One region of the Streptomyces sp. NPDC051684 genome, then DNA from elsewhere that is predicted to be linked to it. Evidence: predicted binding sites of a transcription regulator. Region 1 holds the regulator's gene; the other holds the start of a gene.
What was found. Region 1 encodes HspR, which represses chaperone genes until heat shock. Its sites were predicted from a motif close to TTGAGNNNNNNNNNCTCAA; they were not measured.
Positions count from the first base shown of each region.

Region 2: lon (endopeptidase La) is a predicted target of HspR. The motif match lies at 1,313-1,331, and genes of this name have one in related genera.

Region 1 is NZ_JBITCS010000059.1:260-3,577, reverse strand. Features, by position in the region: gene dnaJ (molecular chaperone DnaJ) at 1-1,066, shown strand, start outside; gene ACIA8D_RS39200 (heat shock protein transcriptional repressor HspR) at 1,072-1,533, shown strand; gene ACIA8D_RS39195 (GNAT family N-acetyltransferase) at 1,605-2,129, shown strand; gene ACIA8D_RS39190 (sugar ABC transporter substrate-binding protein) at 2,339-3,318, shown strand, end outside.
Region 2 is NZ_JBITCS010000009.1:99,591-102,908, forward strand. Features, by position in the region: gene ACIA8D_RS13575 (response regulator transcription factor) at 1-381, opposite strand, end outside; gene ACIA8D_RS13580 (spermidine synthase) at 475-1,158, opposite strand; gene lon (endopeptidase La) at 1,354-3,318, shown strand, end outside.

The DNA.
Region 1 (3,318 bases):
CAACAAGGGCAACGACAAGGCGGAGGAGCGCTTCAAGGAGATCTCCGAGGCGAACGACATCCTCGGTGACCCCAAGAAGCGCAAGGAGTACGACGAGGCGCGCGCCCTGTTCGGCAGCGGCGGGTTCCGTCCGGGACCCGGCGGCGCCGGCGGCAACGGCTCGTTCAACTTCGACCTGGGCGACCTCTTCGGAGGCGGCGCCCAGGGCCAGGGCGGTCCGGGCGGCTTCGGCGGCGGCATCGGCGATGTGTTCGGCGGCCTGTTCAACCGGGGCGGCGCGGGCGCGGGCACGCGTACGCAGCCGCGCCGGGGCCAGGACATCGAGTCCGAGGTGACGCTCAGCTTCACCGAGGCGGTCGACGGGGCCACGGTCCCGCTGCGGATGTCCTCCCAGGCCCCCTGCAAGGCGTGCTCCGGCACCGGCGACGCGAACGGCACACCGCGCGTGTGCCCGACCTGCGTCGGCACCGGACAGGTCTCGCGGGGCGGCGGTGGCGGCTTCTCCCTCACCGACCCGTGCGTGGACTGCAAGGGCCGCGGCCTGATCGCCGAGACCCCGTGCGACAGCTGCAAGGGCAGCGGGCGGGCCAAGTCCTCCCGCACCATGCAGGTCAGGATCCCGGCCGGGGTCTCCGACGGCCAGCGCATCCGCCTTCGCGGCAAGGGTGCGCCGGGCGAGCGGGGCGGCCCGGCGGGCGACCTGTACGTCGTCGTGCACGTGGACGCCCACCCGGTCTTCGGCCGCAAGGGCGACAACCTCACGGTCACCGTCCCGGTGACCTTCACCGAGGCGTCGCTCGGCGGCGAGGTCAAGGTGCCCACGCTCGGCGGCCCGCCGGTCACCCTGAAGCTGCCCCCGGGCACGCCGAACGGGCGGACGATGCGGGCCCGCGGCAAGGGCGCCGTCCGCAAGGACGGCACGCGCGGCGACCTGCTGGTCACCGTCGAGGTGGCCGTCCTGAAGGACCTTTCGGAGGACGCCCGCAGCGCCCTCGAGTCGTACCGCAAGGCGACTGAGGACACCGACGTGCGGGCAGAACTGTTCAAGGCCGCGAAGGGAGCGTGAGGGTGATGGACGGGCAGCCGGGTCGTCGGCGCAGCAATCCGTACGAACTGACCGACGAGACGCCGGTGTACGTCATTTCGGTGGCGGCACAGCTGTCCGGCCTGCACCCGCAGACCCTGCGCCAGTACGACCGCCTCGGCCTGGTCTCGCCCGACCGCACGGCCGGGCGCGGCCGGCGCTATTCGGCCCGCGACATCGAACTGCTGCGCACCGTCCAGCAGTTGTCGCAGGCCGAGGGCATCAACCTGGCCGGCATCAAGCGCATCATCGAGCTGGAGAACCAGGTCGCCGCGCTGCAGTCCCGCGTGGCCGAACTCTCCTCGGCAGTGGAGAGCGCGGCCTCCGCGATCCAGCAGCGCGAGGCGGCGGTGCACGCCTCGTACCGCCGGGACCTGGTCCCGTACCAGGAGGTCCAGCAGACGAGCGCGCTGGTGGTGTGGCGGCCCAAGCGGTCGTCGGAACAGTAGTCCGCACGCATGCGTGAGGGCCCCGGAGGCGTTGTCTCCGGGGCCCTTTCGCATGCCGCAGGATGGTGTGCATGACCGAGATCCGCACCCCCCGCCTCCTGCTCCGTCGCTGGAACCCCGACGACGACCTCGCCCCGCTCGCCGACATCCAGTCCGACCCCGCCGTCATGCGCCGCATCGGCGACGGCGCGCCGCGGTCCCTCGACGGGACCGCCGAGGACATCGAGCGCTGGGAGGAGGAGTGGGACGACGAGGGCTTCGGGGTGTTCGCCGTGGAGCTGCTCGGCTCCGGCGAGCTGGCGGGTGCCGTCGGACTGTACGTACCGGAGACTCCGCCGCAGGTGGCGGGGCACGTCGGTGTCCAGTGGCGGCTCGGCCGGCAGTTCTGGGGGCAGGGGTACGCCTCGGAGGCGGCGCAGGCCACCTTGGAGTTCGCCCTCCAGGACCGGGGCATCGACCGGGTCGTCGCGGTCACCGCGGTGGACGACGCGTCGTCGCTGAAGGTCGTCCACAAGCTGGGGATGACCTCGCTGCCCGGCGAGGCGGAGGGCGGTCTGCGGGTGCACGCGATCGACCTGACCGAGTTCGAGGCCTGAGCGGGCCGAGCGACCCGATCATCCTGTGAAGCTCCTGTGTGGCTCGCGGGAAGGTGTCCGGTATTCGCCGTCTTCGGCTTCATGTGAAGAAGTAATGGATCCGTTTTCGTTGCGGTGTGGCTTCACCTCTTGACGGTCCAGGAGCGGGCGAGTTGGCTTCGAGCCACCTCGGCCGCACCGTCGCGGCCACGTCAGGGAGGTATCCGCACATGAACACGCGTATGCGTTGTGCCGCCATGGCCGGCGCCGCATCCGTCCTGGTCGTCTCGCTCTCGGCCTGCGGTGGCGTGCTGCCGGGCGACGACAGCGAGCCGAGCGTGGCCGCCAGCAAGGGGGACGACGTCACGATCGGTCTGCTGCTCCCGGAGAAGGAGACCGCCCGCTACGAGAAGTTCGACCAGCCCATCTTCGAGCGCCAGGTGGCGAAGCTGACGCACGGCAAGGGCAAGCTGGTCTACGCCAACGCGAAGCAGAACGCGTCCCTCCAGCGCACGCAGCTCCAGGAGATGATCGACGCGAAGGTCGACACGGTCGTCGTCGACGCCGTGGACGCCAAGGGCATCGCCCCGGCCGTGCGCAAGGCGAAGGACGCGGGGATCCATGTCGTCGCGTACGACCGGCTCGCCCAGGGCCCCGTCGACGCCTACGTCGGCTTCGACAACGGGCTCGTCGGCCAGACCCAGGGCAAGGCGCTGATCTCCGCCCTCGGCGGCACCAAGGCCACCAAGCGCGACAAGATCGTGATGATCAACGGCTCGCCCGACGACCCCAACGCCGCACAGTTCAAGAGCGCCGCCCGCGCGGAGCTGGGCAACGCCGTGACCGTCGCGAAGTCCTACGACACCGCGGGCTGGAAGCCGTCCAACGCCAAGGCCAACATGGCGCAGGCCGTCAACGCGCTCGGCGTGGACAACATCGCGGGCGTGTACGTCGCCAACGACGGGATGGCCGGCGGCGTGATCGACGCGCTGAAGGAGGTCGGTGTCCGCAAGATGCCGCCGATCACCGGGCAGGACGCCGAACTCGCCGCCGTGCAGCGGATTCTGACCGGCGAGCAGTACATGAGCGTCTACAAGCCGTACCCGGACGAGGCGCAGACCGCCGCCGAGATGGCGGTGCGGGTCTCGCAGGGGCGCACCATCGAGTTCGAGGCGCTGGCGATGGACCGCACCGACAGCCCGACCGACAA
Region 2 (3,318 bases), on a different contig from region 1:
CGCCGCCAGTTCCCGCATGGAGAACGGCTTGGTCATGTAGTCGTCGGCGCCGACACCGAGGCCGACGAGCATGTCCGTCTCGTCGTCGCGCGCCGTGAGCATCATGACCGGCACCGGGCGCTGGGCCTGCACGCGGCGGCAGACCTCCAGGCCGTCGAAGCCGGGCAGCATGATGTCGAGGATCAGCAGGTCGGGCTGCCAGGCCTCGGCCGTGTCCACCGCCGCCGGACCGTCCTGCGCGGTTTGCACGAGGAATCCCTCGGCACGCAGCCGGGCGGCGATGGCATCGACGATGGTCGGATCGTCCTCGACGACAAGGACCCGTCGCTGGGCTCCCTGTGTCGTCGTGGTGGTGTTGTGGGAGGTGTGTGTCTGCTCCATCGCCCCGCCCCTGAGTGCGCGCCGTCGTGACGCGCTTGACGCTTGAATAATCGGGTTTCGGACGTCAGCGTACGGGGAGTTACCGCCGGTCGGCTACGTGGGCCTCAGGGCGAGGTGCACCACGTCAGGGACGCCCCGGACAACCGGGATCTCTTCGGTGCGCACCGCCTGGAAACCGGCATTCCGCAAGGTTTCTTCGAAATTTGCTGACGGCTGTGCGGACCATACGGCGAGAACACCGCCCGGGTCGAGTCGGTCCATGCAGGCGGTTAGGCCGGACAGCCCATAAAGGGTGTCGTTGTCCTCGGTGACCGTCCAGTCGGGGCCGTTGTCGATGTCGAGGCAGAGCGCGTCGTAGGTGTCCGTGGCCGTGCGCAGGTGTCGTACGAGGTCGGCCTCGACGATGGCCGTCCTGGGGTCGGCGAGGGCGGGCGCGGACAGTTCGCGCAGCGGGCCGGACAGGTGCCAGTCGATGATCGAGGGCTCCCGCTCGACGACCGTGATGCCGCCCCAGCGCGGGTCGGCGGCCGCGTGCGCGAGGGAGAAGCCGACGCCGAGGCCGCCGATGAGGACGCGCGGTTCCTCCCGGTCGTCGAGGGCCGCCAGGGCCGAGTCGACGAGCCGCCGCTCGGAGCGGCCGTCGGAGGTGTCCATCAGGAACGTGCCGTTGGCGATGATCTGGAGCAGGTCGCCGTGACGGCGCAGGACCACCTCGCCGAAGGGGCCTTCGCGGCGATCGAGGACGACGGGTGGATCGGGGTCGTGCAGGGTCGTCATGGCCGCCATTCTGGCCGACCGGTGGGGTGGCCGTGGGGGTTTTCTGTGGTCCACGTCTCACATGGCGCTCGTCACAGAGGGCGACCCGGGTCGGTCGAAGCCGTGATCGCTGACAGCGAACGCCCGTCCCGGAACATCTGGAGGCCGTCGTGCATTGAGTCCATGTAACTCAACTTGACTGCCAAAGGGGAGATCATGGCTTCGACGTCCACACCGCTCACCCTGCCCGTGCTGCCCCTCGACGACGAGGTCGTGCTGCCCGGAATGGTGGTGCCCCTGGACCTCAGCGACACCGACGTACGAGCCGCGGTGGAGGCCGCGCAGGCCGCCGCGCGTACTGGACCCAGCAAGCCGAAGGTGCTTCTTGTTCCACGTATCGACGGCACGTACGCGAACACCGGCGTGCTCGGCACCGTCGAGCAGGTCGGACGCCTCGCCGACGGCGACCCCGGCGCGCTGATCCGCGGCGTCGGCCGCGTGCGCATCGGCGCCGGCACGACCGGCCCCGGCGCTGCCCTGTGGGTGGAGGGCCTGACCGTCGAGGAGGAGGTGCCGGACCCCCTGCCCGGCGCCATCACCGAACTCGTCAAGGAGTACAAGGCGCTCGCCACGAACTGGCTGAAGAAGCGCGGTGCCTGGCAGGTCGTGGACCGCGTGCAGCAGATCGACGACGTCTCCGCGCTGGCCGACAACTCCGGCTACTCGCCGTTCCTCACCACCGCCCAGAAGGTCGAGCTGCTGGAGGCCGCCGACCCGGTGGAGCGGCTCAAGCTCGCGACCCAGCACCTGCGCGACCACCTCGCCGAGCAGGACGTCGCCGAGACCATCGCCAAGGACGTCCAGGAGGGCGTCGACAAGCAGCAGCGCGAGTTCCTGCTGCGCCGCCAGCTCGACGCCGTCCGCAAGGAGCTGCGCGAGCTGAACGGTGAGAAGGCCGACGGCGAGGAGTCCGACGACTACCGGGCGCGCGTCGAGGCCGCCGACCTCCCGGAGACGGTCCGCGAGGCCGCGCTCAAGGAGGTCGAGAAGCTGGAGCGGTCCAGCGACCAGTCGCCCGAGGGCTCCTGGATCCGCACCTGGCTCGACACCGTCCTCGAACTGCCGTGGAACGAGCGGACCGAGGACGAGTACGACATCCAGGGCGCCCGCGGCATCCTCGACGCCGAGCACGCGGGCCTCGACGACGTGAAGGAGCGGATCACCGAGTACCTGGCCGTGCGCAAGCGGCGCGCGGACCGCGGCCTCGGCGTGGTCGGCGGGCGGCGCGGCGGCGCCGTGCTCGCGCTCGTCGGCCCGCCCGGCGTCGGCAAGACCTCGCTCGGCGAGTCCGTCGCGCACGCCATGGGCCGCAAGTTCGTCCGCGTCGCGCTCGGCGGCGTCCGGGACGAGGCGGAGATCCGCGGCCACCGGCGTACGTACGTGGGGGCCCTGCCGGGCCGCATCGTGCGCGCCATCAAGGAGGCCGGGTCGATGAACCCGGTGGTCCTGCTCGACGAGGTCGACAAGGTGGGCTCCGACTTCCGCGGCGACCCGGCCGCGGCGCTGCTCGAAGTCCTCGACCCGGCGCAGAACCACACCTTCCGCGACCACTACCTGGAGGTCGAGCTCGACCTGAGCGACGTCGTCTTCCTGGCGACCGCGAACGTCCTGGAGGCCATCCCGGAGGCGCTCCTCGACCGCATGGAGCTGGTCAGGCTCGACGGCTACACCGAGGACGAGAAGGTCGTCATCGCCCGCGACCACCTGGTGCCGCGCCAGCTGGACCGTGCCGGGCTCGCCCCCGAAGAGGTCGTCATCGGCGACGACGCGCTGCGCAAGCTCGCCGGCGAGTACACGCGCGAGGCCGGCGTACGGAACCTGGAGCGGTCCGTCACGCGGGTGCTGCGCAAGGTCGCCGCGCAGCACGAACTCGGCGAGCGGGAGCTGCCGTTCACCGTCGGCGAGGGCGATCTGCGTCCGCTCATCGGGCGGCCGCACCACGTGCCCGAGTCGGCGCAGGACCCGGCCGAGCGACGCACGGCCGTGCCGGGCGTGGCCACGGGGCTCGCGGTGACCGGGGCCGGTGGTGACGTGCTCTTCGTGGAGGCGTCCCTCGCCGACCCGGAGACCGGCGCGGCGGGGCTGACCCTCACCGGTCAGCTCGGCGACGTCATGAAGGAG